DNA from 2 places in the Paenibacillus roseipurpureus genome. Region 2 is predicted to be linked to the other one. Evidence: a T-box and tRNA genes for the amino acid it is inferred to sense, from the RefSeq annotation. Region 2 holds a T-box; the other holds one or more tRNA genes.

Region 1 (16,492 bases), 880 kb from region 2:
AAGCATATGCTTCGCCCAGTTTAATTCCGATACTGCATCGACATACATCGCTTCGGCTTGCTTCAAAAGCTCTGGTACAAGTTGTAGCTCCAAAATAACATCCGACCTGTTCATTCGGATTCCTCCTATTGCGTTTCATAGAATGATAGCCCATAATCTCTGTTCTAACTCATGTAAGATTGCTGTGTTGCCTCATATATATTCGTCTAAAAGTAAAACATGACTCGTTGTCCAACTCGGCGAAAACCGCTGAAAATCGGGCATAAATCGACTTTTAATTCCCAACAAAATCAACACCAACTGACAATCTCATCAAGATTACATTAAATCTACTAATCTGGCTCTCAACCTACTTGTATAAGCCTATAGACCTGATACAATGATACTATACGTATCAGAGGAGGTGACAATACCATGAGCCAAGACGAAGAAATCGTTCAACAAAACGAGGAAGAAATCTCTGCCGAAGCTGAATCCGCTGAAGAAGTGGTCGCTCAAGAGGCTGAAGAACAAATCGCGGAAGCGATTGAAGAAGCAGCTGCCGCTGAGGAAGAAAAGGAAGAAAATGAAGTATCCCAAGATGAATAATGAAAACGCTATCTTAATATAATAAATTCCCCCCCCGACTTAACGGTTGGGGGTTTATTGATGTTTAGAAAATTTTTTTATTTTTTTTGAAATTCATGAATAAATAATCTGAACATTCAAATAATACTGGTGTACCAAAAAAAAGGAGATGATTTTGAATGGCTAGATCTAACACTTTAGTCGTACAACAAGCAAAGGCAGCACTTGATCAAATGAAGTATGAAGTCGCTCAGGAAATTGGTGTCCCTCTCTCCCCTTCTGGTTACAACGGTAATTTGTTATCCCGTGATGCTGGCTCAATTGGTGGCAACATCACAAAAAGATTAGTGCAAATGGCTGAACAATCACTCGGCGGCTACAAACGCTAATCCTTTGATGTAGGAGCAAGCTCAAAAAGACTGAATCACTCGATCCTCCTTAGAGTGACCTTCAGTCTTTTTCTTGTTTTCTTGAAAATCCTCATTTCCCTTCAATTTCCTATCCAGTTTACCCAAAACGGTATTAATCAACTCCACCTTTTAGTATGATTACCTTGCTTGGATATCAGATAAAAGGAGTGTTGAACGATGAACCAGTATGAAATTTTCCGCGATCCTTACCGTATGTTAATCCTCTTGGCCACGTTAGTCAGTGAAAAACAACATGAACCTGCTCTCCAATTTGATAACGTCCCCTACTTCGAGAACGATCTTTTCCTCATTCAGCGTGACAAATTCTTTTACAAAAAAGATGCCACCGAGATCACCTGGTTCGAATTTCTTGGGCGCGACATCGCCTGCAATAAAGACCTCTCGCGTGAAGCGTACAACAAAATGTTCGTGGATTGCCTTGCTTCCTTATACAACATAGCATGAAAAAAAGGAGCCCTACGCTAAACTGAACCCTTAGTCAAGGACACTTTGAAAAAAAGGAAGCTATGCTGCACTTAAGAGATGATTCCTGTACTGTACAGGAGTCATCTTTTTTAATCCCCACTGGTATCTGTGATGATTGTAATAATGAACATATCGGTTAACTTCTCGTTGCAATTCTACCAAAGTTGTGCAGTTTAAGCTCTTTACATGATCTTTCATATGACCGAAGAAGGACTCCTGTGGGGCATTGTCCCAGCAATTCCCTCGTCTTGACATTGATTGTCCAATGCCTTTAGTCTTCAATAATTTCTGGTAGGTCGGGCTCGTGTAATGGCTCCCTTGATCCGAGTGAATGAAGGCATCCTTATGGAGCTTCAAACGCCTCTGCCTCATTAACGTTTCAATGGTTCCTGTTGCTAGTGGCAAATGGAGGGATTCGGAGAGGGTATGTGCTAGAAGCTCTCCTGTGGAGGCATCCAAAATAGTCGACAAATAAGCCGTCTGCGATTTGCCATACGGAAGATAGGTTATGTCGGTGAGCAGCACAAGACCTGGAATTCCTTTCTTGAAATTCCGCTGTAGCTTATTGGGAAGCGTGCGGTGTTCTTGTGTTGCTTTGGCCATAAGCCGATACGGGTTAGGCTTTCGATGAGGACATACGAGGTCAAATTTTTTCATGAGCCTTCGTATACGCTTCAGGTTGTAACAGGTATTATATACGTTCTCCAACGTCATCTTAATGGATCTGGAGCCCTTTTTGTAGCCTTTTCGGTTAAAAGCTTTCTTAATGAGCGCACCTGCTTGCTCGTCCGCCAGCGCACGCTTCTGGCGCTTGTCCGCAGAGTTCAGGTAATTGTAAAACCCAGATCGAGACACATTAAGCAATTGGCAAAAGTAACGTGTCATTCGCCCCAAGCCTTGCTGGGCAGCCTCTTGAATCAGTTTGAAACACTCACTTTGGTTTAGGTTTTCCCCGTTTGCTAACAGCCTCCTTTCGTTCCTGTCTGACTTTTTTACGTATTCTAATTGAGCCTCCAAAAGTCTAATCTTCGCTTCTTGTCTAGCAATGATCTCATCAGGCGACAAGGCACGTCTTGAAGGACGCAGCACGGCTTCTTTACGTGAGTCTGCAAGTCCAATGATTCCGTCTTTCTCGTAGGCTTTCTTCCATCGATCTGCACACTGTTCAATACGCTTCAACCCGAGGACTTCCACATGAAACCCACATAATTCAAATATCTCTCTAGGCGTTCTCTTTAACAGGTACTGATCGATGAACAAACGTTTGAATTCATCTGAATACGTAATTGATTTTTCACTGACTCGTAAGACATATCGGTTGTTCGTTAATTGCTCCCGTTCGATATGATTAAAGTGTTTTTTACTCATAAGCTCGCCCCCACTGTTCACTCAAGTATACAAAAAGGTACCCATACACTAAACACTTTTTTTCAAAGTGTCTAGTACATGGGTACCAGTTTACGCAAGTAGCGAGTAGAGGCTCCCTTTTCCAAACTACTTCTTCTTCACTTCTTCTACAAATACGTCGCTGGCATCACGTGTACTGCCAAGCTCTAAAATCGTGTATTTCTTCTCACCAATCATAATCACATCTTCCACTTCTGGAAGCGGATCTCCCAGATAAACTGTTCCTAAGTACATATTGCTGCTTTTCAAGCGTAAATTCCAACGATGTTGTTGTTTCGTCATTCCTGTATCCTCCCAAACTCTAATGTTCTCAAGTTACCATAAAATCACGCAAGATGAAAGCTATCCGCCCAACTATTGACAATCCCTTGTTTCCTTGGTATATTACTAATTGTCTCCAAAAACGACTTGTTAGCTCAGCTGGGAGAGCACTATCTTGACAGGGTAGGGGTCAGTGGTTCGAGCCCACTACAGGTCATACTTAACAGAAAGCCGCGAAGTCTCGTGCTGCGCGGCTTTTTTTATTTTAGCGGCATGAATGGGCATCGAACGGAACGTCAGTGCGTTAAACCACCTCAATTAACTACTTTTACAACCTAAGCGGAACGTCGATGCCTTATTCAAGCTAAAATCTACCCAAAGCCGACAAAATTGGGTGAATAGAGCATCCACGTTCAGCCTGGAGTCAAATATTGCTCATTTCGGCGAAATAGAGCATCTACATTCCGCTTGACGAATGATAATTACGGACCACTCACTCCGTTTCCCCCAACATCCTCCGAATCACAAGCTTCGTCTCTGTAATTGCTGTCCGCAAGCTTTCCGTCTCTCCTGCGAATGGATGCACGCTGCCAAAGGTATGATTCCCCCCAGGTACCCTCACCCACTGTATCGTTGAATTGTTCGCGACTAATTTGGCTGACCCGCGAGTCAGATGCTCACCATCTTCGGTGCCTTGAATCAGCGTAATGGGGAACTGCGCTCCCGAAATACGCTGAATGATATCAAACCTCTCTCGATTACGCTCCATATCGTCCAAAATCTCAATATCCAACGGCATCTGCTGCTTGGTTCGGCCATTGAGCGTGTAGGTACGTCCCGATTTCCGCATCTCTTCTTTATTCGCGTCCGTCAGCAAATCCACATTCGTAATGCCATTCCAACTAATCACGCCAGCGATTTCACCAGGATGGTCCAGAGCATAAATCAAGCTAACGCCCGCTCCACGACTATGCCCCAACAAGATGATCGGCTTGGCCGCTTCGGTCGAGCCTTGTATTTCACGGATAACAGCTTCTAGATCCTCAAGATCCTTCGTATAGGTTGCCTTTGCAAATTTCTCCAGCTCCGTGAATTCGAGCCCGTCTTCACCAACGCCATTGTGGGAAAAATTAATCGCCACCACATCCACCTGCTCTGCAAGCTCACGCGCAACAAGCGGAAACATCCCCCAATTTTTAAAACCTTTATACCCGTGACAAAGAATGATCGTCCCTAGACTCCTTTCAGACCTAGCTTGATACCAATCTCCCCGAATGATCCAATCATCCGCGATTTGTAATTGAAATGGTGTGCCACTTGATTGCTCCGCCATAGGAACACGTCCTTTCTTCTACCCCAAGCTTGTATTAATTTTAAAATGATTGTAACACATTTCCAATATGAACATGGATGAATGGCCGTCAGGGCGACAAAAACATAGATGTTCCGCATGTGGTAAAAAAACGCGAAATTGCAAACACTTAGCTAGGATATTCAATATAAACTTAATCAGGAGGAAGTCCATATGTATGCAAGCCAAACAAGCAGAAAATGGCGCCAATTACTTGTCGCCTTCCTTCTAACGGCAGGGATAAGCGGCAATATCCAGGTACAGGCGAATGCTCCTTTATCTCAAGAGGCAGCAGCAGCGGAAAAAGGCACAATTCAATTAGTGGTCAAGTCATCCCCCCGTGCTCAATATCAAACCGAGGCGAGCTTTGTGGACAAATCGGTGCAACGCGCTTTGGAGGAGGCAACGGAAGGAGCCCCTTTCACCGAGCCTCTCATTCCAGACACTTCACTTATCTATTACGCAAAGAATCAGTCTCACCAATTAGGGGTCACCCCATCGGGTGAGCTTGTTGATTGGTCAACCAAACATACCGTCCAGCTAAGCAGCCAGGCGCAAGCAGCACTCCGCAACCAAGTGCAGTCACTTCGCGCCAAACACTACGGCGAACTTCTGACATGGGAGGACGCAAGTCGTGTGCTCCCGAAATTTAGCTCTTTTACCGTGCTCGATGTGGAGAGCGGACTCAGCTTTGAAGGGCAGCGGCGAGCGGGCTCTCATCATGCGGATGTACAGCCGCTTACAAAAGCAGACTCCGCCACGCTAAAAAGCATATATGGCGGCAAATGGAGCTGGAACCGCCGCGCGGTTCTCGTGCAGCTGGGTGGCCGCTCACTCGCCGCCTCCATGCACGGCATGCCGCACGGCGGAGATGGCATACCTGGAAATGACTTCGATGGTCATTTCTGCATTCACTTCCTCGGGAGCGTGACGCACGGCTCCCGCTCCGTTGACCCGGCGCACCAAGTCATGGTGCACCGAGCTGCCGGCTTGCTGACCGACTACGTCAGCAAGCTTTCGCCCTGGGCGCTGATCGACGTGTGGATCAGCGGCGCCCATCAAGGTGACCTGCAGCTGCTGCAGGTCACCACGGGACAAGAACAGGCGTTGCATGTGCGCAGCATGCGACGCCTGTCCAAATCTGAGGAGCGTGATGTGTCACAGCTCCTGCAGCTCGACACGTCCGTCGACGTCGCGACGACGCCGGAACGAACGAACGCGCTGACGCGTCGGCGCGTGCAATTCCACCTTGAACGCGCATCGCTTCAAGACCGTTGGTACATCAAGAGCGCAATCATCCAATGAAAGAAGCCCAACCGTACGATGTCTTCACATCACGGCTGGGCTTCTTTCTGTATTCAAACGCTAGTAATACGGCGCAACTCATTCGCTAGCCTGTGAAATTCCGTTTGTGCGGGCAACGAAGATGTCGCATTATATCCCGCAGAAAGGAACCTGATCATCGCATCTGCATCCTTTTCTGAAATCGTGTAGATAGGCGGTGTCGGATTCTCTACCACGCGCCACCACCCCTCATTCCCATAGGATTCATCATAATCCACCGCGATACCGTTTGCCATGACATCATTCAGATATTGATAAATTTGAATAAACGTAGACTTCTTCCCTGCACTCCATGCGTAGGTTTGCCAGAAGTGGGAGCAAGCACCAGCGGCTCGTACCGCTTCCATGACGGCATAAGAGCCATAGACCCCAGTTGTGAAGGTTGGAGTAGCCTCACTCGCACCTTGAATATACGCAATAACCGCCGCCATTTGAGATGGCGTGGCATCGAAATCTACCGCAAAGTAAATGCAACTACCCTCGGGTTGTCCAACCTGTGAAGCTACTTGCAAAGCAATAGCCCCGTCTTCCAATCCCGCATCTCTGCCGCCTAATGCTCGGTTCGCTATTGTTTCATAGACAGAAACCACGTTCATGCCAGCTGCACTGATCGCAATTGCTTCTTGTTTCGTTAACGCCTTATATCCGCTTGGCACCAAATATCTCGCTACAAATTGATAACCATTGCTCGCGAAAGCAGTTGCTTTTTGTGCCGTAAGCGGTGTTGAACAATCAAACCCTTTCGTCACTGACAATCACCTACTTCCCCTTTGATACCAACAGCATATGCAAATCGTCGCACAGCTGTCACGTATGCTTATCCAGCTTGTCGTTAAGGGCCACGAAAAAAGGCTCTTTTCCGAAGAAAAGAACCTCTGGATGATTAGAGCTTTAGACCTCTTTGGTGCCAAAACGTATCGCATTACGTTCCCGCGACTTCTGCGCTTCCACCTCTCGATTGCGAGGTTCGGCGTTCGTGACTAACGTGTCCATCAGCCTCTGAGCAATTAACGTAATATCCTGTACAGCCTGCTCGAACACTGCCTCATTCACCTTGGAAGGTGCCGTAAAGCCCGAAATTTTACGGACAAATTGCAAGGAAGCTGCTGCTATTTCTTGTTCAGTGGCGACGGGCTCAAAATTGAAAAGCGGCTTAATATTTCGGCACATAGGCGACTCCCTTCGGGATAATTGTTTTCTCACTATAATCGATGTCTTATGTTATTACAATGCTTTCTTAAGCTCTCCGGTATGCTGAATATAAACATGGACATCGATTCGGTTAAGTGATGAGGAAGTTAGCTCAATATCTTGCCAGTTTTTCATTTTTTTCTTAAACATCACATTTCTGAAATTGTAAATATCAGCGTTTATTCGCAGCCCCTCTTCAAATGTAGATCGGATTTCCTTTTTAATTTGATCCTCCGCTTCTTTCTCCATTTCTTGCTCGGATGGATGGCTGTCACGTAATTCAACAATATTCCCCCTGACCTTAACCTCAATATTAAAAATCGGGTTACCCCCTTGTTCTGTAACCATTATTTTAGGTTTGGGTTTTTCAAGTGAGATGATCGCGGGCTTAATCTCAATAGGTGATCTCGAAGTTTCTTTCTCCATCCATCGCAATCCGTTAAGTTGATTGTTTGCCATCCAGCCTTGAAAGCCGCTTTTTCGAACGACAAACGCGCCGTTTATTTTCAATTTATCTTCAGATTTCTTATCCTTATCTGACTGCCATGTTGTTTTATCAATGCTAAGGGTTGGAACGATAGCCGTTTCACCAGGCTCATTGAGATTAATTTGATATTCTTGCGCAAGCAAAGGCTTTACAAACGATTTCTGAAGATAATTATCTTCCGGTTGGCCAAGAATGTTTGTAATCGGCGATAGTTGAAAAAAAGAGGGGGCTTTAAAGATGTCCTCAATGGATCCTTTGGTGCCGAATATCCATGGCGTATACCTAAACTCCCTGTATCTCTTTAAATTATCAAAGTAATTCTCGCCGCCAGATTGCATCGCATTTTCGGTAAATAGATACGAGCGAACATGACTCCAATATATTCTTCTTTGTACCGTATTATAAATATCACCTAATGCCAAAGCGAGTGACTTCCCTTTCCCTTTGCCGACATACACTTGCGGACCGTTCCCTCCGCCTCCCGATTCCGACTTAGCTACATTGTTAAAGTTTACTGATTGAATGTAGACCTCATACAGATCATTTTTATAATCGACCCCTATGGCTGAAACGTAAAGCAACTCTTGAATATTTTTATTGTCCCAACATCCGGACAGGCATAGCATACAACAGAGTGTGATTAAGAGCGACACTGGTTTCATTGTCTCTCTCCTTGCGACGTAGCATCTGTCGGTTGTAGCATGCTCGGTCTTTTGTTTTTGGATTTGAAAGGTCGATTAAATAGCGCTATTATGGACGACCTAACATTGAGTTCTGCGATCGGAGACCAGTAAGATATACCGAAAGAGGTTAGTGTAGAGGTATACGCCACCACTGAAATTAATCCGATAAAAAATCCGTAAATCCCCAAACAAGATGATATCAACAATAGGTAAATTCGAATTAGGGTTACGGTACCTGTTAAAGATTGATTGACCAACGTAAAGGATGCAACCGCAGTTGCTGCCGTAACCATGAGCAGAGCCGAAGAGGCAAGTCCTGAACGTATCGCAGCATCCCCAATAATAAGACCCCCGACTACCGTAACCGTTTGTCCCACCGGTTTCGGCAAGCGTATGCCGGCTTCACGAAACAATTCGAATAGCCCCAAAATCAACAGGTTTTCTAACGTTGTTGAATAGGGGATGCCCATTCGTGCTACAGCTATGGTTGCGAGTAAGGGAAATGGAAGTTGGTCAATATTAAAACAGGTCAATGAAATATAGAAGCCAGGCAGAAACATGGCCGTAACTAAACCAAAAAGACGCAAAATGCGTTGAAATATTGTGTAATAGTAAGCGGAATGAGCATCTTCTGGAGATTTTAATTGCTCGGTAAGATTGGAAGGACCGATGATTGCCATCGGAGATCCGTCCAAGAGGATCACAAATCTGCCCCGAAGCAGCGCCTCAGCAGCAAAGTCAGGTCTTCCAATCGTATCCACTAAAGGAAAGATGGAATCACTTGAATCACTTAAATATTCTTCCAACTGCGCACATCCAATTATGGAGTCTACTTCGATTTGTGAAATCCGACGCTTCGCTTCTATGATGATTTCTGAGTTCATAATATCTTTGATATACAGAATGGCTAAACGTACATTTCCCCGTTTACCTACAATGAAATGTTCATATTGAAGGGAATTGGTTTTTAATCGTTTGCGAATGAGGGCAACGTTGGTGATTACTTCCTCTGTAAAACCATCACGCGGGCCGCGAATGGATATTTCGCTGATGGATTCTTCGGGCTGGCGTTTTGGCGGATTTGAAATATCTGCTTCATAGACGTGTGTTTCATTCTCATGGAAAAATAAAACAATCACATTCCCTGAAAAAACACGCAGTTCGATTTGACTAAGCTCTTCATTCTCGTCTATAAGCTTCAACTCATCGTTTCGAATCATTTCAGTCAATCGCGGGAGTACATTTTCATTTAATTGCTTGCTATCCACCATGCCTTCGCAATAAACAACCTGAGTTCCGCTGCGTGTCTGAAATTTCACATCGTAGCAGGAAGAAAATAAAGCCCTGAAATCCGCTTCTTTTGCATGTTTGATGGTCATGACAACCCTCTTTTTCTTGTTGTAAAGTAGGCTAAAGTCGTCCAACAGAGAATAGATAATGTGGATATTGGATAAAAGTAGTATTTAGTAAAAGCTAAAAAATCACTATCGTTTAAACGAAGCTCTACACTGATAAATAAGGCGGTCGCGCATGTCATAATCGCAATTTTATGAGGTCTTTGCCTAGATGTTAGCAAATCGCCTATTAAGAACAAACCCAAACTGATTTGAATGGTTGTACTACTAAGCCACTGGTACATGGATAAAAAATCAAGATGCTCCAGGAAACTGCTGATCCTAACTAATCGCCACTGCGTAAAGAGAGGGAATCGTTGTAACGAAGCTTCATAAGGGCCGAATATCGTCAACATACTCACAGCACCATTTATAATAAAAAACGAAAAAACAGACACCTCCGCTACAAAATGCTTCCATTTAAAAGTGCCTTCCGTATAAGGTTTTAGTAATAATAATAGGAAAAGTTCCATGCCAGCCCTAACGGTGGTTGTCACGCCTTCTAAGATGGGCCGCGCTCCTTCGCTGAACAGTGGGAGAAGCAGGTCAAAATGTCTGTATTTATAAGTAAACACCGCCATAAATACAGTCAGAAACAAAAAAGCCGGCATTAAAACAGAAATGGAAATAGCAATCGGTTTGATTCCTTTAACAGCTAAGTAGGCACAAACGATCAAGAAGGGCAATGAAATTGCCCAAATTGGTGTATAAGGCAGAATTAATGATTTAACCCATGTGACAATATTTTTGTCAATAACAAACAGTTCACACATCAAATATAAGGCAATCCAATATCTTACTGACCACGCAAATAAGCTCCCCATTTTAAGTTCAAGTACATCGAGGAAGGATTGGTTAGGCGCTTGATTGTTTACGATTCGATAAATCCAAAAAGCATATAAGAGGTACGCTATACAGCCGATCAAACTGCTGACAAACGTATCCCGTTTTGCTTGTTCAATTGAAATGATTGCGCCTGATATTTGGGCTAAGGCTGTAGATGCGCTCATACATAGGATAAGACCTTGAATGGGATTGATTTTGGGATTGGAAAATGACGACATTCTTCTCACCTCCTGTCCCTATATTTTCCTATAAGTTATTTTTCTATCCCAAAAGGTAGCAGCACCTATCAAAATCAATGTGCACAAAACGTGAACAAGCCCCTCATCTCCATCATAATCATGATGAAAACGAGAGGCTTATTATGTCTCTAAAATAAATAAAAACCCTTATCTACCAAGGGTTTACGTGCTATGGGCCCAGAGGGACTCGAACCCCCGACCAATCGGTTATGAGCCGACCGCTCTAACCAACTGAGCTATAGGCCCTAATGAAAAAATTTGGTTGCGGGGGCAGGATTTGAACCTGCGGCCTTCGGGTTATGAGCCCGACGAGCTACCGAGCTGCTCCACCCCGCGTCATGACGTGCCGCTCAATAGCGACAAAAATAAATATACACTAACGGCGCGAGCTTAGTCAAGAGCTAATTTCCACGTTTTGCAATCGATTCAGGTGTTAAAACGCACACCGAATCGTCCCTTTTTCGACTTATAAACTTCGACTTCTTGCGGGCATTCATACCCATAAATCCACCAATCTTCTTCCATTCGTTTCGCTAAACAACCCGCTTGAAACTTCGAGTCGTATAATTTTGCCCAATAGATCCAGTTCATGCCTATCACTCCATTATATTCAGTTCGATATCTCTAGCTTATCCATAAATGGATTCTCTTATGAGCATGGAAAAAGCCATCTGGCTGTGAACGTACCACATCACCAAATGGCTAAATATTAAACGGATTCCACGACAACCTGCGCTTCTTTGCGCTGCCGCTTCTTAAACAATAGTTCATACATAATCGGGACGATCACTAGCGTTAGCAATGTCGACGTCGTCAGCCCCCCAATAACAACAACGGCGAGACCTTTGGAGATGATCGTACCTTTGGATAGTCCGAGACCCAGCGGCAGCAGAGCGATGATCGTAGCCCCCGCGGTCATAATAATGGGACGTAAACGTGTAACACCCGCTTCAATTAAGGCCTCACGAATCGAATGACCTTGCTCTCGGAGCTGCTGCACCCGATCCACAAGCACAATCGCATTCGTTACAACGATACCAATCAGCATCAAGAAGCCAATCAGTGAAGTAACATTGATGGATTCCCCCGTGATCAATAAGCCAACCAGCCCGCCAATGGCCGCAAGCGGCAAAGAGAACAGAATCGCTAGCGGTGCACGTGCGTTTCCGAAGGCAATGACCATGACAATATACACGATACCAACGGATGCGATAATGGCGATAAACATTTGCATAAAGCTTCGGTTTATATCATCAGAGACGCCTTTCACTTCTTTGCTCACTCCAGCTGGCAGCTGCAGTGTCGTAAGCGCTTCTTCAATCTTCTTACTCACGCCACCCTTATCTGTGCTGTTAATCTTGGCCGTCACACTAACAACCTGCGCTTGATCTTCGCGATTAATGATATTCGGAGCAGCGATCTGCTTGACCGTAGCAACGTCCTTCACTTGTACAGAACTTCCTGTCGGTGTTGGGATCATGAAATTGCCGATTTCCTCAACAGAGTCCTTGAATTTGGCGTCCACCATAAGCTTGGTCTCATACGTGATATTGTCCAGCTTCAAATCACCCAGCTTGTCATCCGAAATCCATGTATGGACGGTTTGCAAAATGTGAGCTGTCGTTAGCCCTTTCGAGCTCGCTTTTTCCCCATCGACAGTAATTTCAACCTCGGTTTTGGCATCACTCCAGCTATCTTTAATGTCGGATACTTCCGAGAAGGGCTTGAGGGCATCTTTAACTAGCTGTGACGCTTGCTGGAGCGCTTGCGGGTCATCCCCTTTTAGCGCATAGGAAAAGTCAGCACCTGTCGAGGTTGGCGGGCCGCCTGTAAACAATTCAATATTCACGGTAGAACCTTCTGGCAGCAGCTTGAGCATGTCAGTTTTATACGTTTTAATGGCTTCCGGGCCATTCGTTGCATCGGATAATTCAAAATACATCATCGTTCTAAAAGGGTACGGATCATTGCTCTCATTGTAACCAACCAATGTTTCAATATAGTTAAACGAAGGCTTTCCTTTAGAATCGACTTGAGCTTTCAACGTTTTAACGAGCTCTATAGACTTCTCGTTCATCTTCTGGATGGACGTTTCACGAGGCATTTTAATATGAATAGCCCCTTGTTTCACAGCTTCACTATTCGGCATGAAGGCAACCGCCAAATTCGGTATCGTCAAGCCAATGGACAAAATGAGAATGAGTCCCGCAATCAGAAGTGTTTTCATCCGATGATTTAACGACCATACAATCGTTCGTTTATACAATTGCCCCATCCCGCTCACGTGCTGCTCATCATGCGTTTTAAGCCTTTTGCTTTTTAACACCATCAGCTTCGCGAGCATCGGAATGACCGTCAGCGCAACAAGCAATGAAGATAGTAAGGCAACGACTAGTGTAATGGCAAAAGGTCGAAACACCTCGCCTACGACTCCGCTTACGAACGCGATAGGTCCAAATACACCAACGGTCGTAATGGTTGAGGACGTGATGGCATTCGATACCTGTGCCGTCGCTAAACGAATCACAGATTCGTTGCGTTCTTGCGCTTTTTGCAGTTGACTATAAATGTTTTCTATGACGACGATACTGTCATCCACGACTCGCCCTACGGCGATCGCCATTCCGCCAAGTGTCATGATATTGAGGGAAATCCCCAAAGGCCCCATCACAAGCAACGTTACCAGGATGGAAAGTGGAATGGAAACAAGCACGATAATCGTCATGCGAACATTCCGAAGAAACAGCAAAATCATGAGGGAAGCTAATATAGCCCCTAATCCGCCCTCCTGAATCATGCCATGGATGGAATCCTTAATGTCGTTCGCGGAGTTATACACCTTGTGAAACTTCACTTGGGGTAGCGTTGTCGCCCAGTCTTCCATCAGTTCATCTGCGCTATCTGCAAATTCAACGGCATTCGCCGCTTTCGTTTTGTATAAAAGCACCCCAACGGCAGGCTCATCATCTAATCGGGCAATAAATTTCGACTCGCTTACGGCTTCAATGTTGGCGAGCTGCTTGAGGGGCAATCTCTCGCCTGTTTTGGTCAATATTTTCAATTGATTCAATTGATCAATCTTCTCGATCTCACCTTTAACGCGAACCATCTGAGTATTCCCGTTCAATTCAACTGTCCCTGCAGGACTTGACATCAAGGAAGCTTTGATTTGATTAGAGACATCAGTAGGCAGCAGTCCATGCGTATTCAGTGCCGCCGCATCTAACTTCAACGTGAGTACAGCTTCCTGATTGCCGACAGAATCAACGTGGTCAATGCCTGTAAGGCCATTAAAACCAGGAAGAATGGTTTGCTTGTAGGCGGCGTCGAGATCCGCTTGTTTCGTGCCTGGTGCGCCATATACGGCCAAATAATAAACAGGCTCCGAGGCAAATCCTGCAGTTAATACTCTCGGCTTCTCCACACCTTGTGGCAGCCTGACATTCGCTATGAGGCCTTCTACCTCTTTTTTCACGTCTTCGGGCTTCTTACTCTGTGCAAGCTGAAGTACGATCTGGGAGTAGTTGTCTTGTGAGCCAGAGCTGAGTGTTTTCAACCCGTCTATGCCAGCAATTGCTTTCTCTAATGGCTTCGTGACGTTCTCCAAAACATCTTGGGGTGGAGCGGTGTAAGTTGTACTTACAATGACAACGGGAAACGTAATATCCGGAAAGCTTTCCACCTTGAGTGTTGTTGTCATGTAGGTACCACCTACGACTAGCAGCAGCATCATAATAAAAATCGCCGCCACATTTTTCATTGAAAAATTCGTTAATTTCGACATGCTCACGACTCCTTCTTACGGTTTAATCGGTAATGCCCGACCATCCTTACGACCTACAATCATACTACTGGGTAAAGATTAACAAAACATAAAATCCAGCGAAATTTTTTATAATTTCATGACTCAACTGTATTATATCGCTGATTTTGGATAAAAACAGGTGAGAGCAGTCACATCCAAGTCATATGATTGGGATTACATCCAAAAAAAGGTAATATGACTGCACATGACTTTTACTTCGCAATTGTGACGGTTTTCGAAAGGGGCAGGAATTTCCCTCCTTTTGGGGAACTTAAGAGAAGTAACTTATTTTCGGAAGTGGAAAAAGGAGTCTATACGTATGATGGAGTCAATCACAGCTTATTTGCAAACACACAGAGACGAACATATGGAAGAACTCATGGCGTTTCTGCGCATCCCCAGTGTAAGTGCGTTACCTCAGCATCAGCCTGATATGCAGCGATGTGCGGAATGGACGGCCGCTTCCCTGCAAAAGGCGGGGCTAGAGCATATTGAGATTATGCCGACGAACGGGCATCCAGTCGTATATGCAGATTGGCTGCATGCGCCTGGTAAACCAACGGTATTAATATATGGACATTATGACGTTCAACCTGCGGAGCCGTTAGAGCTCTGGGAAACACCTCCATTTGAACCGATCATTCGTGATAATAAATTGTTCGGACGCGGCAGCACCGATGATAAAGGGCAATTGCTGCTCTATGTAAAAGTCGTTGAAGCGTTTCTCAAGACGCAAGGCACGCTGCCTGTGAATGTGAAATTTTGCATCGAAGGCGAAGAAGAGATCGCGAGCAAGCATCTGCCTGCTTTTGTAGAAGCGCACGCGGATCTACTGAAAGCCGATTCCATTGTACTGTCAGATACGCAAATGCACGGGCCTGGCAAACCGGCGCTAATGTACGGGCTTCGCGGACTTGCTGGCTTCGAAATAACAATCGAAGGTGCGAATAGCGATTTGCATTCTGGGCTATTTGGCGGAGCGGTTCAGAACCCGATTCATGCCTTGACGAAGTTGCTCAGCTCCTTCCATGACGAGAATGGCAAGGTTGCTGTAGAAGGGTTCTATGATCGTGTCATCGCCTTGTCCGACAAAGAACGTGAGGCGTTCAAGCTTGTTGAACCTGATGAAAATAAAGTGCGCAAGGATCTGAACGTTCGCGAACTGTACGGGGAAAAAGGCTTCTCCTTCTATGAACAAACAACGTCCAGACCAACACTAGAAATTACATCTGTCAGCGGCGGCTTCCAAGGAGAAGGCATTAAACCGATCATTCCGAACCGCGCATCGGCCAAGATTGCGTGCCGCCTCGTTGCTGCGCAAGTACCAGAGGAAATCATGGATGGTGTAGAGGCACACATCCTTGCACAATCACTGCCAGGCGTCAATATCACGCTTGATCGTCAGCTGCGCGGCAACCCTTTCATCACCCCGATCGATGATCCTGTTATGGTTGCAGCGGCACAAGCCTATGAAGCAGCTTACGGCGAATGGCCAGTCTATACACGCAGCGGCGGCTCGATTCCAATCGTAGAGGTCTTAGGCCGTGTATTGGATGCTCCTGTCGTTCTTATGGGCTTCGGTCTGCCTGGCGAGAATCTGCATGCGCCTAATGAGCATTTCCATTTGATGAATTGGGACAAAGGGACAGAAACGATCTCACGGTATTGGCTGAACCTTGGCGCGATGTCAACACAGTACATGAAGAATTAACATCCGAAGGGGTACATCATATGGGGAACAACTTACATCTACGCGATGCACGCATCGAGGATTTAGCCGAAATCGTGCGTATCTACAACTCAACTGTCGCTGGTCGCATGGTCACGGCAGATACGGAGCCCGTAACAACGGCAAGCCGGGAGCCTTGGTTTCACGTCCATTCCCCTGATTTTCGCCCCCTATGGGTGCTTGAAAATGAGCTCGGAAACATCTGTGGTTGGCTGAGCTTTCAATCCTTCTATGGCCGCCCTGCTTATAACGCGACTGCGGAAGTGAGCATCTATGTGGATGAATCCTGTCG
Region 2 (16,492 bases):
TGCCAGATTGTATCCGGCAAGGCAAAGAAGCCGCTGAGCAGCTTGCTGAGCGGGTTTCTAAGCAGGATGCAGGTGTTACGTCAGCAGGCTAACTACCGCAGTTTGGTCAGATCTAATGTGAAATCATATGGCGTGATCGTAAGGATTTTCTTTTCTTCCAGATCGCGAATGACTTGCATAAGAACCGTTTTCGTAACGCCAGCCAATTGGGAGATTTCATCGTAATTCAGGACTAGCTTGATCACAATCAAAGTTCCTTTACGGATGCCGTGGGAATTGGCCATTTTGATTAAGCTTTTGATCACACGTGATTTGGCATCTAGAAAAGTTAGATCATAGACTTGCTGATTCGTATCCCGCAGACGGTTGCTAAGCTCTTGCATGATGCCGAGCGTCATGTCGAAATGCGCGCGCAGCAGCTCCAGAAAGCTTTGTCCCGTGATGGTGAGGAGTACACACTCCTCCAAGGTTTGGGCTGAAGCAGAGCGGGGCTTGCCATCGATTAGTGAAAGCTCCCCGAAGCTTTCGCTGGCGGAGCAGATCGATAAGATCTTCTCTTCGCCAGACTGACTCGTCGTGTAGATCTTGACGGAGCCGCTTAGTACCATATAGAAGACGGAGCCCGTTTCCTTTTCAGAAAAAAGGATGGTTCCTGCTTTGTACGTGCGTTTGGTGCTTATTTGGACAATGGCCTGAAGTTGGTTTTCGTTTAATTGAGCGAATAATGGTACCTTTTTGAGAAGTTCAAGCATGGTATGTACCGCCTTTATAGGAAGTTATAGGTAGGATATGCCTTTTATTTTATCACAAGATCACGCAAATGGGGGCTAAAAAATGGGAAATTCGAGCAGATTCGACAAATTGTCCGCGGCTGCTTTTCAAGAATCGAAGAGGGTCATCCCTGGAGGTGTGAACAGTCCGGTTCGTGCATTTAAATCGGTTGGACTTACGCCATTGTTTATGGAAAGCGGTTCAGGCTCGCGTGTCACCGATATTGACGGTAATACGTTTATTGACTATGTCGGCTCATGGGGACCGCTGATTGTTGGACATGCGCACCCGAAGGTGTTGGAAGCCATTACGGCAACAGCAGCCAAAGGAACAAGCTTTGGAGCCCCTACGTTGCTGGAAACCGAGATGGCGAAGCTTGTGATTGAACGCGTGCCGTCAATCGAGATGGTCCGTATGGTCAACTCAGGAACAGAAGCGACGATGAGTGCACTTCGTCTAGCTCGCGGATTCACGAAACGGGATAAAATCGTTAAGTTCGAAGGCAGTTATCACGGTCACGCGGATGCTCTGTTAATCAAAGCTGGTTCTGGTGTGGCAACGCTTGGCTTGCCAGACAGCCCTGGAGTACCGAGCAGTGTGGCAACGAATACGATTACTGTGCCATATAATGACTTAGACTCCGTGAAGCTCGTCTTCGAGAAGTTCGGCGAAGAAATCGCCGCGTTGATCGTGGAACCAATTGCAGGCAATATGGGGGTTGTTCCTCCTGTGGCAGGCTTCCTGCAAGGCCTTCGCGACATCACGAAGCAATACGGTTCCTTGCTTATTTTCGATGAAGTTATGACGGGCTTCCGTGTTCACAAAAATTGTGCGCAAGGCCTTTACGGCGTGACACCTGATTTAACATGTCTGGGAAAAGTCATCGGCGGAGGACTTCCCGTTGGTGCTTATGGCGGTCGCTTAGATATCATGGAGCAAATTGCGCCTGCAGGTCCGATCTATCAAGCGGGAACCTTGTCCGGCAATCCGCTGGCGATGGCCGCGGGCTTCGCGACGCTGACCTTATTGGGCGAGCCGAATGTATATGAGGAGCTGGAGCGTAAATCTGCGAAGCTGCAAGCTGGCTTTGCGGCGAATGCCGCAGAATGCGGGATCCCGAGCACGATTAACCGTGTCGGATCAATGGTTTGCCCTTTCTTCACAGAAACGCCTGTCATCAATTATGAAACGGCGAAAACATCAGATCTCGCTCGATTCAATGCGTATTTCGGACATCTTCTTGATCTGGGTGTTTCGGTTGCGCCTTCGCAGTTTGAAGGCATGTTCGTTTCTACGGTCCATTCCGATGAGGATATAGATCTAACGATTGACGCTCACCGCGAAGCTTTGAAACGATTGTAAGGATAGAAAAAGCTGCTCTCACGATGTTTCGGAGAACAGCTTTTTTGTATTAATTCGGTTTCACACTTGGTGTTGGTGTTGCTGAAGTTGTCGCACCATTGGTTGTTGCTTTGGGTGTGGCACTTGGTGTAGGTGAAGGCGTTGTACTTGGTTTAGTGCTTGTCGTGCCGCCTGGAGCCGTGGTGGCTGTTCCTGAGCCAGATGTTGCACTTGTTGTTGGTGATGTTGTGGTATTCGGTTTATCCGATATATTAGGTTTCACAGACTCTGTGCCGCTAGGTGATGCTGATGCGCCTGATTTGCCAGCCTCGTTCGTGCTTTCTGGCTTCACAGATGGTGTCGGCGTTGCTTTTGGCGTCGGTGTTGGCAGTTTCCCTTGTGCTCTCAATTCCGCTTGTTCTTTCTGGAATTCAGGGTGCGTAGCAGCTCCGCCTGGATCAATCGTTGTCAACCCCGCCCATATGTTCTTCACATCAACTTTCTCTGGGTGATCGAACACTAGAAAAGCAGAAGGTAAACGACGCTCGCCGTAACGGCTGGACGGCTTCGTAATCAGTTCATTGAGATAAACCATCTCGGAAGAAGCGCCGCCATCTAGGAATCCTGCGTTGATGACATCATCTTCTAAGAATAAATCTTGTACCTCTTTCAAAGTGGCCCCGACACTGGATGTTTGGCGGCCGTCAATTACGATAAAGATAACAGTACCGTCCGCTTTCTGGCCAACCGCGGTACGCGGTGCGCGTCCCCAGCCGCCATCGCCGCTCGTAATGAGCGGTTTGCCGTTGGCAATTACACGCGGATAGAAGGAAACGGCTTCGGATACGCCGAGTTTCAACAATTCATTAATCGTATACTTTCCGATAATGAGGGTTCCTTCTTTGGTGAAGCCGACGATTTGCTGCGGATTGCTTCCTTCTTGGTCGGTATAAAGGATGTTGCCGCCGGACATAATAGCACCGATTGGGGCGAATCCGTTGCCCAGACCGTCAGGATCATTAAAGCCGCCCCCATTGACACCAGCCACAGCGCCTGTTCGCTGAACCATGGATGTAATGCGTTCCCCTTCACCTTGCTTAGCAGGAACGACGACGCGGATGGTACGCGGATCATAGACATACATCCGTTTCCCTTTCCAGAATTGACCCGAGATATCTTCGACTTTCACTAAACTTTCAATCGGACGCGACGTATTGAACTGAACAGCATTCAAGTCTTGCTTCTCAATCGAGTTAATCTCCGTTAGATTTTGCATCTCGAGAACCATCTCATCTCTGCGCTGCGCTCCTACAAAAATCCAAGCCCAATCACGATGCTGTGTCGTAATAACGGTTTTAGCCAAATACTCCCGTATATAAGTTCCTGGCGGGGTCAGGAATAAAAAGCTTGAACTTAAAAACGTACAAACGGCTATGACAAGTAAAATTCGCTTCAGCCAACTATAATTTCGAAAATGATTTGCTATTGAACTACCCAAGGTTGTTCATCTCCTGCTCTATTAATAAATTGATAGAAAATGTCGAAAAAAAACAATACAAGATTAATAATATCATATTTATGCATGCAAAGGGTATTGGTAATTGTTAAAATAAAGTGTACATAATCCCTATAAGAACAAGGAGTTCACTTCCGATATGAAACGATATTATTTATTTGATTTCCCTGTCGATTTGATGGCAATTGTTTTGGCTTTTCTATGTGTGCTTCTAGTAATCTTCCTTTCTTTCCGTAAAGGGACTAGACGATGATCAATTGGGCGCGTCACGGTGAATGGCTTGCATTGCCTTTGCCTAATGAACAGTGGAAACCGCTGAAACCAGGCGCTGTAGAACAACTAGCAGTTTGTCTGCCTGTGCCTCGCAAATACTTTTTGCGATTAGCTTCACAGGGATGTATTCGAGTAGAAGATCAATCGGTTCGGCTCAAAATATTTCCGCAGGAAAAGCCGGTTTTCAAACCGGAAGCCTATCCATTAGACGTTCTGTTCGAGGATGAGTTCACTCTTGTTGTGAACAAGCCGGCGGGGATGTCTGTTCACCCTTCGGAAGCAGGGCAAGGTGGAACGCTGGCATCTGCGGTTGCACACTATTATGAAACAACGGGGCAAGCTTGCGGTATTCGCCATATTCATCGCCTGGATCAAGATACAACAGGTGCTGTTCTATATGCCAAAAATGAATGGGCACATGTTCTCTTGGATGAAGCGATGCGCGAGAATCGCATTGATCGGCAATATGTGGCCATCGCAGAAGGAAGATTCATTGCTAAGAGAGGAACCATTGATGAGCCAATAGGTAGGGATCGGCATCATGCTGGCAAGCGGAGGGTGACGCTGAATGGGGATCAAGCTGTGACCCACTATCGGGTGGTTCAGCAAATGAAAAGTGCCGCTTTAGTTGAAGTCGAACTCGAGACTGGGCGAACCCATCAAATTCGAGTTCATCTCAGTTATCTCGGCCACCCGCTAGTAGGCGATACCTTATACGGAGGTTCTTCGCGGGGATTTCATCGGCAGGCGCTCCATGGCGAGCGGCTCCTTTTCCCGCATCCACTCACAGGTGATGAGGTTGTCGTACATGCGCCGTATCCATCAGATTTCAAGAAATTGCTGGATCAGTTGTCGGAGAAATGAGAAATCCACAAAATGTAGTCATGCCTGGACTCCTGTACCCATATACTTTTAGAGACAATCCAGTATATCACCCAACAATCTGGAGTTGATCAATCCTCTAGATTAATGGAAGGGAGGTTTCATTCGGTGTCCGAACAACAACCAGGATTAAGATTCGATATTTATGAACGTGTGCATCTGCATGAGAATTTGGCAGCCATTCATGAGTTGAGTGATGTTGAGTTGCTTCCGCACATTCAAGTACTAACGCTGGATGATCAGGCGATTCTCAAGGGGAATTTGCTGTTGACTGGCAACTATGTCAGTGAAGAGGGGGATAGCACTCGCTCGCTGGAGCATTTTATTCCCGTTGAGATTACGCTGCCGCTGAATCGCATTCACCGTGTCGAAGATATTCAGGTGGAAATCGAGAACTTTGATGTCGATCTGTTATCGGCGCGCAGCTTGAATGTGACAGGTGTGTTGTCTCTGCAAGGAGTGGAAATGGTCTCTTCCCCGCAGGAAAGTTGGCGCGAGGAGGAAGAGGTAACGTTTGTGCATCAGCTGGACTATCCGCGTTCAGAGCCCGTGCAACCTGCACCTATACCCGCGCCGCCACCGTACGTTACCCAGCTGCCAGTTGAGCAGCCGCCACCGTACGCCACGCAGCTGCCAGTTGAGCAGCCGTTGCCAGAGGCGCCGCCTATCTCGCAGGTACCGCCTACGCCAATACCGTCGCCTATACCGGTTCCCACGCCTATTCCGCCGGGGCCTATTGCTTCTACTCCGCCTGAAACGCCGAAAGATGGTGGCGTAGTAGCCATCGACGTCGAACAAATTGAGTTGAAAGTCACGCCTCATGCGGACAGCACGGTTGTGACGGAGGAGAAAAAAGAGCTCAAAGTTGCCTTTGGCAAGAAGGCGGCAGACGCCGTGGAGGTTAACCCATATGGCATCAAATCGCTATTATCTAAGGCAGGCTCGTATCTTTCGGATAAGCGGATCGCGGAAGCGGAAGCACAAGCGGCTCTTGAGGCGGAATCGCGGATAGATGCGGTTGAGTGGAAACGATTGTTTCTACAAAGCCGTTCCGAATCACAAGAGTTTAAGAAGGTTAAAATGTGTATTGTTCAAAAAGAGGAAACCTTGGATTCCATCGCTAAGAAGTACGCATTAACAACGCGTGAGCTTCAATTGATGAACCGGCTAAGCGATCAGGATGTAACCGCGGGGCAGGTCATCTATTTACCGAGGTAACTTCATCATACCGGATACATAGGCAAGAGCCTCTGGCTGTTACGGCAGCTGGGGGCTTTTTACTTTTTTTATCTATCGGTCGATACACGCATCTGACTTTCATAAAGGTATACAATTTCAAGTTCTATCCAATACTATGAAATAACCGTGACAATCGTGGAAGTTCCATGCTTGCATATTGACTATGTGCCAAATGTTAGTTATCATATAGTGTAAATCATTTTCAAACCAACATATGGAATTGCTAGGATAGGGAGTAGTAGTCGGAAAGCCCTTCAGAGAGTGGAACTGCAGCGCTGAGAGGTTCCTCAGGATACGTCCGAACGAAGTCGCCCTGGAGCAGTTAATGTGAGTGCAGCAACCGAGTGATCGGCAGGTGCAGTAGCATTATCCGGTCGCAGCCGTTATCTGTTTCAAGTGTCATGTTATTTGCTATTGGGGCAAGTACATGAAATGAAGGTGGTACCACGGAAGCTAACCCTTTCGTCCTTTTTGGGGCGAAAGGTTTTTTTGTGTTTATGGATCTTTTTAAAAGCAAATTACAATATCATCTACCCAGGTATGGAGGTACTTAGTATGACCGAAACCAAATTACAAACGGAAATGCCTACAACGTATGACCCGAAAGAAGCGGAACGCAAATGGTATGATTACTGGATCCAAAATGAATTCTTCAAAGCAGGAAACCGTCCTGATGCTGAGACTTATACAATCGTAATCCCTCCTCCGAACGTAACAGGGATGCTTCATATCGGGCATGCACTCGATTTCACGCTGCAAGATATTCTGATCCGTACGAAGCGGATGCAAGGGTTTGACACCCTCTGGCTGCCAGGCTCTGACCATGCAGGGATTGCAACACAAACGCGCGTAGAAGCGAAACTTCGCGAGCAAGGTCAAACCCGTTACGATCTAGGCCGTGAGAAATTCCTGGAGAAGGTGTGGGAATGGAAAGAACTATATGCGAACACGATTCGTGAACAGTGGGCCAAAATGGGCTTTTCGCTCGATTACTCGCGTGAACGATTCACCCTAGATGAAGGCCTCTCACAAGCGGTACGTGAAGTATTCGTAAGCTTGTATGAGAAAGGCTTAATCTATCGCGGCAACTATATCATTAACTGGGATCCAGCAGCTCGCACAGCTCTGTCGGATATTGAAGTCGAGTACAAAGAGGTGCAGGGTGCCCTGTATCATTTAAAATATGAAACGACGGATGGTTCAGGCGCAATTGTGGTTGCGACAACACGTCCTGAGACGATGCTGGGCGATACAGCGGTTGCTGTTCATCCGAAGGATGAGCGTTACCAACATTTAATCGGGAAGTCCTTACTGTTGCCAATCGTTAATCGTGAAATTCCAATCATTGCTGACGAGTATGTCGAGAAAGAATTCGGCAGCGGCGCGGTGAAAATTACACCAGCTCACGATCCGAACGATTTCGAAGTTGGTAAGCGTCATAACCTGCCGCAAATTCTCGTTATGGATGAATCGGGTACAATGAACGCGAATGCAGGTCCTTACCAAGGGCAAGACCGTTTCGAATGCCGCAAGCAAATTGTTGCTGATTTGAAGGAGCAAGGTGTTCTTATCAAAATTGAAGAGCACGTGCACCAAGTAGGTCACAGTGAGCGCAGCGGGGCTGTTATTGAGCCGTATTTATCCACGCAATGGTTCGTGAAAATGCAGCCGCTTGCTGACCAAGCGATTCAGGCACAAAAGTCTGGGGCTGGAGCTAACTTTGTACCAGACCGTTTTGAGAAAACGTACTTAAACTGGATTGAGAACATTCGTGACTGGTGTATTTCACGTCAACTTTGGTGGGGTCACCGTATCCCAGCTTGGCATTGTGCGGATTGCGGTCAAACGACTGTTACACGTGAGGATGCGACGACTTGCTCACACTGTCAAAGTACGAACCTGAACCAAGATAACGATGTATTAGATACCTGGTTCAGTTCTGCATTATGGCCGTTCTCCACCTTAGGCTGGCCGAATGATGCTGAAGATTTGAAACGATTCTATCCAACGAATGTACTTGTAACTGGTTACGATATTATTTATTTCTGGGTAGCTCGGATGATCTTCACAGCGCTTGAATTTACGGATCAAATTCCGTTCAAGGACGTGCTGATGCATGGCCTTGTACGCGATTCTGAAGGACGCAAAATGTCCAAATCGCTTGGAAACGGTGTAGATCCATTAGAAGTTATTGAGAAATATGGCGCAGATGCGATGCGCTATATGATTTCAACGAGCTCAACGCCAGGTCAAGATCTTCGCTTCCGTTGGGAGCGGGTTGAGCAGGCTCGTAATTTTGCCAATAAAATTTGGAATGCTTCCCGATTTGCTTTGATGAATTTGGAAGGTGTAACTGCATCGGATATCGACCTAACGGGTGAGTTGGGCACGGCAGATCGTTGGATTTTGCATCGCTTGAACGAGACTGTACGCGACGTTACTCGTCTGATTGACAGTTACGAGTTCGGCGAAACAGGCCGCTTATTGTACAATTTCATTTGGGATGATCTCTGTGACTGGTATATCGAGTTCAGCAAATTGAGTTTGTATGGCACCGATCCTGCTGCGAAAAAGAAAACGCAATCCGTTCTTGCTTACGTATTGGATCAAACGCAACGTCTGATTCATCCGTTCATGCCGTTTATTTCGGAGGAAATTTGGCAGCACTTGCCGCATGTTGGTGAGACGATCACGCTTGCTGCATGGCCGACGGAGAATGCGGCATTCGAATCGCCGGATGCTGTGCGCGAGATGGAGTTGCTGATGGAAGCGATTCGCTCCGTTCGTAACATCCGTGCTGAAGTGAATGTACCGATGAGCAAGAAGGTTGAATTGCTTGTGAAACCAGCGAGCACTGAGTCTGAAAGCATTCTGAGCCGTAACGAAGAATATCTCAAACGTTTCTGCAACACGTCCTTGCTGGAAATTGATGCCTCAATGGCAGCGCCAGACAAAGCGATGACGGCGATTATAACGGGTGCAGAGTTGTATTTACCGCTTGCAGGCTTAATCGATATCGCGCAAGAACTTGCTCGCTTGGATAAAGAGTTGCAATCCTTGCACGGTGAAGTTGAACGGATTGAGAAGAAGTTGGGTAATGAAGGCTTCGTTGCCAAGGCGCCTGCGAAAGTCATTGAAGAAGAAAAAGCGAAGCTTGCGGATTATGCGGACAAGAGGGACAAAGTGATCGCTCGCTTGGCGGAGTTAAAAGCATAATGATCACAATTCAAACGATTGCCTATGTACGTCTACAAGGTGATTCATATAGTAAATGAGGATGAGAACAATGGATGAAAGATTGAACCGTGCGGATGCTTTTCAAACCGCGCAGGAAGCCATTGACTGGATCGTGGGACGGATGGAGAAGCTCGGCATGAAGCCGGGCCTCCAACGGATGGAACTGTTAATGGAGAAGCTGGGGCACCCCGAGCGCAGGCTGAAGTTCATTCATGTCGCGGGCACGAATGGGAAAGGTTCCACCTGTGCTTACTTGGCTTCCGTGCTCCAGACTTGCGGGTATGATGTAGGTACGTTTACTTCTCCGTACCTCATTCGGTATACGAACCGTATTCAAGTGAACGGTGAAGACATCAGCGACGAAGATTTGCTTCGACTTGTCAATGACATGAAACCGATCGTTGACGAAATCGCGGCTACGGAAGTAGGGCCGCCAACGATGTTCGAGATTTCAACGGCGTTGGCGATCTTGTATTTTGGGAAAGTCGCATATCCCGATTATGTGGTATGGGAAACAGGGCTAGGGGGAAGGCTGGATAGCACGAATATCGTGAATCCAATCGCAACCGTCATTACGAATGTGGGTCATGATCACATGGACATTCTGGGAGACACGCTTGAGCTTGTTGCCGCGGAGAAAGCAGGCATCATCAAAGCAGGTGTGCCCGTTATTACGGCGGTAGAACCCGCATCGGTCTGGCAAGTAATTGAACAGACAGCCAAGGCGAAGAAAGCTACGCTGTACACATTGGGCGACCAATTTACGCTTTCCGAAGTACGGAGTGAGTTGGATCGTCAAACGTTTCAGTTCAATGGACCGTTCCGACCTATTCCTGAGCTTGCGATCTCGATGAACGGGGAGCATCAACTGAAAAATGCGGCAGTCGCCGTGATGACACTTGAAGTTCTTCGTCAATATTACGCAACAATCGTCGACGATGAAGACTTGCAGAATGGCTTGCAAGGAACGAAATGGCCTGGCCGCTTAGAAATGATTTCACAGGAGCCCCGTATTCTGATTGATGGGGCACATAACCCTGAAGGAGCGGCGACACTCGCCTCAGCACTCCAGCATGTGTACAGCTATAAGAAGCTGCATATGATGATCGGAATGCTGGCCACCAAGAATCATACAGGCTACTTAAGGCATATACTACCATTGGTGGATACGCTTATCATTACGGAAGCGAATTTTCATAAAAAAGGCGATGCTTCTATGCTCGCAGAGCTCGCACAGGGGCTGCTTCGCGAACTGAATCGCGAAGTGGACATTGTGGTTGAGCGTAACTGGAAACAAGCGTTAACCTTATTAACGAATCGAACTGAGCAGGATGATTTGGCGGTCGTATCGGGCACGCTGTATTTAATCTCTGATGTTCGTTCTTGGATAACCTATCAAACCGATTCTGAAAAAGGATGGTGAGAACGGCGTGAGTCAAGCACAACACGTACATTTTATAGGAATCGGCGGATACGGCATGAGTGCCATTGCCAAAGTCATGCTTGAGATGGGATACCGTATCTCAGGCTCAGATCTTGCCCAGCAAGAGCTTACAGAGAAGCTGAAAGCTAAGGGTGCTCAAGTTTTTATCGGTCATCAGGCGACGAACGTTTCTGGTGCCGATTTGATCGTTTATTCAACAGCATTAGCCAAAGATAATGTGGAGATGCAGGCAGCTGAGGAGCAGAACATTCCGATTATTCATCGTTCCCAAATGCTAGCTAGATTGATGAACGAGCGCAAGGGAATTGCTGTTGCCGGCGCGCATGGCAAGACGACGACGTCGTCCATGATCGCGTTAGTAATGGAGCTTTGCGGCATCGACCCAACATATATTATCGGCGGAGAAATTATGAATGTGGGCAGTAATGCCAAAGCGGGTAAAGGGGACTTCGTTGTAGCGGAGGCCGATGAGAGTGATGGCACTTTCCTTCAGTATCATCCTACGCTGGCATTAGTCAATAATATCGAAGCGGACCATTTGGAAAATTACAATGGTGATTTCGAAAACTTGAAACAAGCGTACAGACAATTTCTAAGCCAAGTACGTCCTGGCGGGAAAGCCATTGTTTGTCAAGACGATGAATTCTTGCGTGAGATGATTCCCGAAATTCAGAGCGATGTGATTACGTACGGGATTGAGCATGAGGCAGACTACGTTGCCCGCAATATCTCCCTAGGTGATCGCAAAGTGACATTTACGGTTGAATATAAAGGCGCTTCCTTGGGGCAAGTCAGTCTTTCTGTGCCAGGAAAGCATAATGTGTATAATGCGTTAGCGACGCTAATTACTTGCTTGGAAGCAGGGCTCTCGTTCGAAGCTATTGCAGAAACCATTCAAGAATTCCGTGGAGCCAAGCGAAGATTTCAAGTGTTGGGCGAAGTTGAAAACATGCTAGTAATCGACGATTACGCGCATCATCCAACGGAAATTCAGGCGACGATTTCTGCAGCTAAAGCGACGAAAAAGCGCATCATTGCGGTGTTTCAGCCACAAAGGTACACACGGACCTACTACTTGTTCGAACAGTTTAGCCGTTCTTTTGCAGAAGCGGATGAGGTCATTATCACGGATATTTATTCACCAGCTGGTGAGAAACGCATTGAAGGCGTTGATTCTGCAAAGCTAGTTGAACTTATTCGAAGCAACAGTAATGCCAACGTGCAGCATATTGCTTCACGTGAAGAAGTGCTAACGTATTTGGTGGACCATGTGCAGCCTGGCGACCTGGTGTTAACGATGGGTGCAGGTGACATTTGGAAAGCGGCAGACGGGTTAGCCAAAGCGTTACGGAAGAAATACGAATCACATACGTAAAGGAAAGATCGCTGGAGCCATTGGCTGGAGGCGGTCTTTTTTCATTTTCCAATCATATTCAGCTTCCCTCTCTCATACTCTAGTAACAGTAAGATGTGGACAAGATGATACGGCACTGCGCCCGTTTCGAGTATACATAGTTGAAGGAGTGAGGGAAGCGAATGAAAAAAGCTAGAATTACGTATCGATTCGACCCTAAGGAAGGGACAGAATCAAGTCGCAGAGCGGCGAGGGTTCATGACCAAGAGGAGAATGTCATTCCACTCTATCAAGAAGAGTTTAAAGTGATAGATTCGAAGACAGAGCGAAACGGGAGAGAAATCACGCCATTTGATCAATCCGAGAGAGAGCAAGTGGAATCGTTATTTGAATCCCATGCGTTGAATACATTTACAACGGACTTTGGCAATTGGAACTCATCGTTTGAAACGGAGGGTGAGCGCGTAGAACGCATCATTCGCGATTCTCAAAGCGTGAGAGAGCAGCAAGTTGACACGCAACCGCCTCAGATCCAGCCTCCTGCGCAACCGATTGAGAAGCCAGATGAATGGTCGAATTGGACGCCCAAAGACCCTTACCGTGAGATAGATTCCGTCCCGCGTATTGCCAAATCATCCAGCACGCCATGGTTCCGCATCGCAACCTCAGTGGCAGGAGCGGTCGTGACGGGTATCGCTTTTGGATTCTTCGTGCTCTCCATGTTCTCCACGGATCGCGATACGAATGTAGATGCGGGGGCAACCGCGGCTCCGAACAAAATTACAGTATCATCCGCGAATTCACAAGCCTCGTCTTCAACGAAGACACAAACAGGCACAAACAACGCGGCGTTGCCTGCTTCTGCAGCAGTAGTGACAGCGGTGCAAATCCCAGCAAAGTCGTATACATTCTTACAAAATGGTGTATTCAGTTCCTTGCAGGGGGCGCAAGCCGTCCAAGACTCCCTTGGCAAGAAGGGACTCGCGGCAGCGATGGATACATCAGATAAGCTTACGGTATTTGTCGGATTTGCGAAGACGAGAGACGATGCTACAGCACTTCGCCAGAAAGTGCAAGAGTCCGATAAGACGATTGAAGTCTTCATGAAAAATGTGGATTTCCCCGCTGTTACGGGCATTCGTTGGTCTGGGACGAAACCGGAGTCGGTCCCTACTTTCATTGCGGAAGGCGACAAACTTGTAAATTCGATAAGCGGGTTAACGCTCGTTCATCTTGCTGAGACGAAGCCGACTGCCCTGACAGATGCTTCTATGCAAGCGATCCGAACTTCGCATCAAACGATGATTACGTTATCCACAACGCTCGCTGATGGAGCTGGAGATGATGTGAGGGCCTCATTGCAGAAAATGACAACGGCTATGAATCGTGCGGTTCAATCGATGGAAGAATATAAGAAAACACCTTCTACATCGCTGATGTGGCAAGCGCAGTCTGCCATGATGCAGTATATTATTGCCCAAAAAGAATTTCTCAAAGGGATTACCGTTGCCTAAGATAGAAAGCCGTGCATGGGAACTCGCGGAGTTCCTTGCACGGCTTCTTATGCTTACTTGAAATACCGATCAAGCAACGCCGCGATTTCAGCGCGGGTCATCGTTTGATTGGGCTTGAAGGAGGTGTCGGTGACACCGTTAATAATGCCTTTTTCTTTCAAATTCGTAATTGCAAGTGCACTCCACAACGACTTAGGTACATCATCAAAATAAGGTTGGTACACCGCTGGTGCCCCTGCCGATGTCATCTGCAGCAGGCGGTTGAACAAGTCAGCAACCTCACCGCGTGTAATGGCGCGGTTTGGACGAATCGTGCCGTCTTCATAGCCTTGCAGCAAATTTAATTTGCTAGCTTTAGCAAACACGGCGCTTGCCCAATGTGAGGCGGGCAGGTCTGAATAAGAAGTTCCCGCATTGCAGCCATATACGCTGGAAGTCACGCTTGATTTGGCTTCACAGACGGTAGGAAGCTTGCTAAAGGTAAAGACACGATCCATGAGCGTAAGGAATTCCGCTCTAGTTAACGCGCGGTCCGGCTCATAATTGTTGCCGATACCTTCGATGATCCCTTTGTTCTTCATGCGAAGAACGGCAGGTCTGGACCAATGCACCAGGACGTCCGTAAATAGCGGCGGTTCATAAGCGCTAATCCCATTCGCGATGCCAAGCGCGATTTTGGATCGTGCAGCGTCACTATTGAGCAAGGCGGCATCACTTTTGTTCGTGAGGAAGCCTGTCTCCACAAGGATGCTGGGAATGATGCCCATACGAGCCACATAGACAGCGCTTGGTGTTAGTCCAAGGTCTTTGGTGCCTGCAGAAGCAACGAGCGCATCTTGGACATGCCCAGCCAAATCTTTGCTATAAGGCGTAAGCTGGCTCATGGTAGAGCTTGCAGGATAATCCTCCTGCGGGTAGTTGTTGTCATAGTAGAGGACCATCGAGCCATTGACATTACTGTTGGCATGCGCGTTGGCATGAATCGAAACGAATAAATCAGCTTTCTGTTCATTCGTGAAGGCAACACGTTCGGCTAATGACCAGAACGTATCGGTTGTCCGTGTCATGACAACGTCATAACCGCGCTCAAGCAGGGCTTGCTTAACTTTCATCGTGATGTCGAGATTGACATCGGTTTCACGCAGACCGCCTACACCAATTGCGCCAGGATCGCTCCCGCCATGGCCTGCATCGAGTACGATTTTGTAAGCGAATGCATGGTAAGGAAAGGCAAACGTCAGCAGTAGTGTGAGCAGGGTCCATTTTTTGAGAAGAGTCATAGTTGAAAATACCTCCGGTAACTATCTTACTAGGATCGGCTGTAACTGTAAGCAGGTAAGAATCACCAACCTGTTCATAGGGGGCCGAAGCTGTTAATTTGGCAATGGAAAAATGAAGTCTCTCCCCGTATAATAGGCTTGTACATACTTGGGGAGGATGACTAGAATGAAGAAGAATACGTTTACCTTGATCATATTTCTAATCATCGGATTGATTACTGGCATTATTATCGGTCAGTTGTTGGCACCTGTTCCTGCTCTTTCTTTCTTAACGAAATCGGTTCCCATTACGTGGGATCCAAGGGCAGACTTGCAAGTGGTGAAATATGAATTTCACTTGTTGGTGAAGCTAAACCTATGCAGTATCCTAGGATTAGTAGGGGGCTTTCTCCTTTATCGGAAAATCTAGAGTAGCTTTTAATACGTTTTTGAAATTGTATGATTACAAATGAGGAGTTGTTGATCGTGCCTATGGCAGCGCACCAATTAATTCTGGCTTCCTCTTCACCGAGGAGACAGGAGTTGATACAATCTTTTGGACTTCCTTATATAATTCGGGTGAGTGACGCGGATGAGACCGTCGAACAAAAAATAACGCCGTCGGAATTTGTCGAAGTTTTATCGTTAAGAAAAGCGGCTACCGTCAGGGAGATGCTGGAAGCCTCAGACAAGCATGGCATCATTATCGGCTCCGATACCGTTGTCGTCTATAACGATGAGGTGCTGGGCAAACCCGTTGATGAGGAAGATGCCTTCCGCATGCTGAAAGCGATGCAAGGCCAAACACATCAAGTATTCAGCGGCGTAGCTTGTGTAGATGCTGAAACGGGGAAACAGGTTGTGTCACATAGCGTGACCAACGTTCATATGAAGGCGATGTCGGATGAGCAGATTCGCCGGTATATCGCAACAGGTGAACCGAGAGACAAAGCTGGTTCCTATGCGATTCAAGGTATTGGCGCAACAATCATCAGCGGCATTGAAGGAGACTATTTTACTGTTGTTGGACTCCCGCTTTCGCTATTGAGCGACATGCTCTTGGAGTTCAACATTCAAGTACTGTAGAACAGTAGATTGACTGACTTATCTGTAACGAGTACAATGACAGTAAGCGTAATACAACACGACATCGCATGCTTCGGGAGGTATCGCCATGAACAGCGAATTTACGATAGCCGTACATAGTCTTGTTCTGTTAGCGCATTTACCTGATCATATGGCAACCAGCGAAGAAATTGCAGCGAATGTCTCCACCCATTCTGCACGTATTCGCAAAGTGATGGGTTTTTTGCGGAAAGCAGGCTATGTGTCAACGAAAGAAGGCATAGGCGGCGGATTTATTCTTAGTTGCAAGCCAGAAGAGGTAACACTCGCCGAGATTTACCGCTTAACGTGCCAAGGCACGCTTAAGCCGAGTTGGTGCTCAGGTGATGAGTCGAAGCCTTGCTTAATCTCCTCGAAGATGGATCTATTAATGGGGAACGTTTTTAAAGATGCCGAGAAGCAGATGGAGAACTACTTTGAAGGTCATACCATTGGCAGCATGCTCGAGCAAATCAAGCAATTTGAGTGTCCACAATCGAATAAAGAGCCCTTATCCTAGAAGCCCTCGGATCTCCATCCGGGGGTTTTGTGTCGTAT

The links. The T-box of region 2 lies ahead of MJB10_RS06960 (valine--tRNA ligase). A T-box ahead of a tRNA ligase gene usually reads a tRNA of that ligase, here a tRNA-Val.
Region 1: it has a tRNA-Val gene. The T-box ahead of MJB10_RS06960 (valine--tRNA ligase) is inferred to sense a tRNA for this amino acid. The anticodon was not compared.

The regions. Positions count from the first base shown of each region.
Region 1 covers NZ_CP130319.1:2,410,916-2,427,407, reverse strand. Annotated here, with positions in the region: gene MJB10_RS10535 (hypothetical protein) at 1-114, opposite strand, end outside; gene MJB10_RS10530 (hypothetical protein) at 415-588, shown strand; gene MJB10_RS10525 (alpha/beta-type small acid-soluble spore protein) at 747-956, shown strand; gene MJB10_RS10520 (hypothetical protein) at 1,155-1,442, shown strand; gene MJB10_RS10515 (IS3 family transposase) at 1,503-2,831, opposite strand; gene MJB10_RS10510 (hypothetical protein) at 2,958-3,152, opposite strand; tRNA gene MJB10_RS10505 (tRNA-Val) at 3,276-3,348, shown strand; gene MJB10_RS10500 (alpha/beta hydrolase family protein) at 3,625-4,464, opposite strand; gene MJB10_RS10495 (hypothetical protein) at 4,657-5,787, shown strand; gene MJB10_RS10490 (glycoside hydrolase domain-containing protein) at 5,841-6,575, opposite strand; gene MJB10_RS10485 (DUF2277 domain-containing protein) at 6,718-6,996, opposite strand; gene MJB10_RS10480 (Ger(x)C family spore germination protein) at 7,051-8,166, opposite strand; gene MJB10_RS10475 (spore germination protein) at 8,163-9,566, opposite strand; gene MJB10_RS10470 (endospore germination permease) at 9,563-10,645, opposite strand; tRNA gene MJB10_RS10465 (tRNA-Ile) at 10,839-10,912, opposite strand; tRNA gene MJB10_RS10460 (tRNA-Met) at 10,926-11,002, opposite strand; gene MJB10_RS10455 (hypothetical protein) at 11,093-11,257, opposite strand; gene MJB10_RS10450 (efflux RND transporter permease subunit) at 11,376-14,450, opposite strand; gene MJB10_RS10445 (dipeptidase) at 14,791-16,182, shown strand; gene MJB10_RS10440 (GNAT family N-acetyltransferase) at 16,203-16,492, shown strand, end outside.
Region 2 covers NZ_CP130319.1:1,531,605-1,548,096, forward strand. Annotated here, with positions in the region: gene hemG (protoporphyrinogen oxidase) at 1-92, shown strand, start outside; gene MJB10_RS06935 (Crp/Fnr family transcriptional regulator) at 93-752, opposite strand; gene hemL (glutamate-1-semialdehyde 2,1-aminomutase) at 835-2,133, shown strand; gene MJB10_RS06945 (phosphodiester glycosidase family protein) at 2,183-3,475, opposite strand; gene MJB10_RS06950 (RluA family pseudouridine synthase) at 3,878-4,765, shown strand; gene MJB10_RS06955 (LysM peptidoglycan-binding domain-containing protein) at 4,892-6,001, shown strand; T-box leader at 6,239-6,495, shown strand; gene MJB10_RS06960 (valine--tRNA ligase) at 6,578-9,238, shown strand; gene MJB10_RS06965 (bifunctional folylpolyglutamate synthase/dihydrofolate synthase) at 9,309-10,682, shown strand; gene murC (UDP-N-acetylmuramate--L-alanine ligase) at 10,690-12,078, shown strand; gene MJB10_RS06975 (SPOR domain-containing protein) at 12,240-13,571, shown strand; gene MJB10_RS06980 (N-acetylmuramoyl-L-alanine amidase) at 13,625-14,851, opposite strand; gene MJB10_RS06985 (DUF4321 domain-containing protein) at 15,018-15,260, shown strand; gene MJB10_RS06990 (Maf family protein) at 15,290-15,916, shown strand; gene MJB10_RS06995 (RrF2 family transcriptional regulator) at 16,005-16,454, shown strand.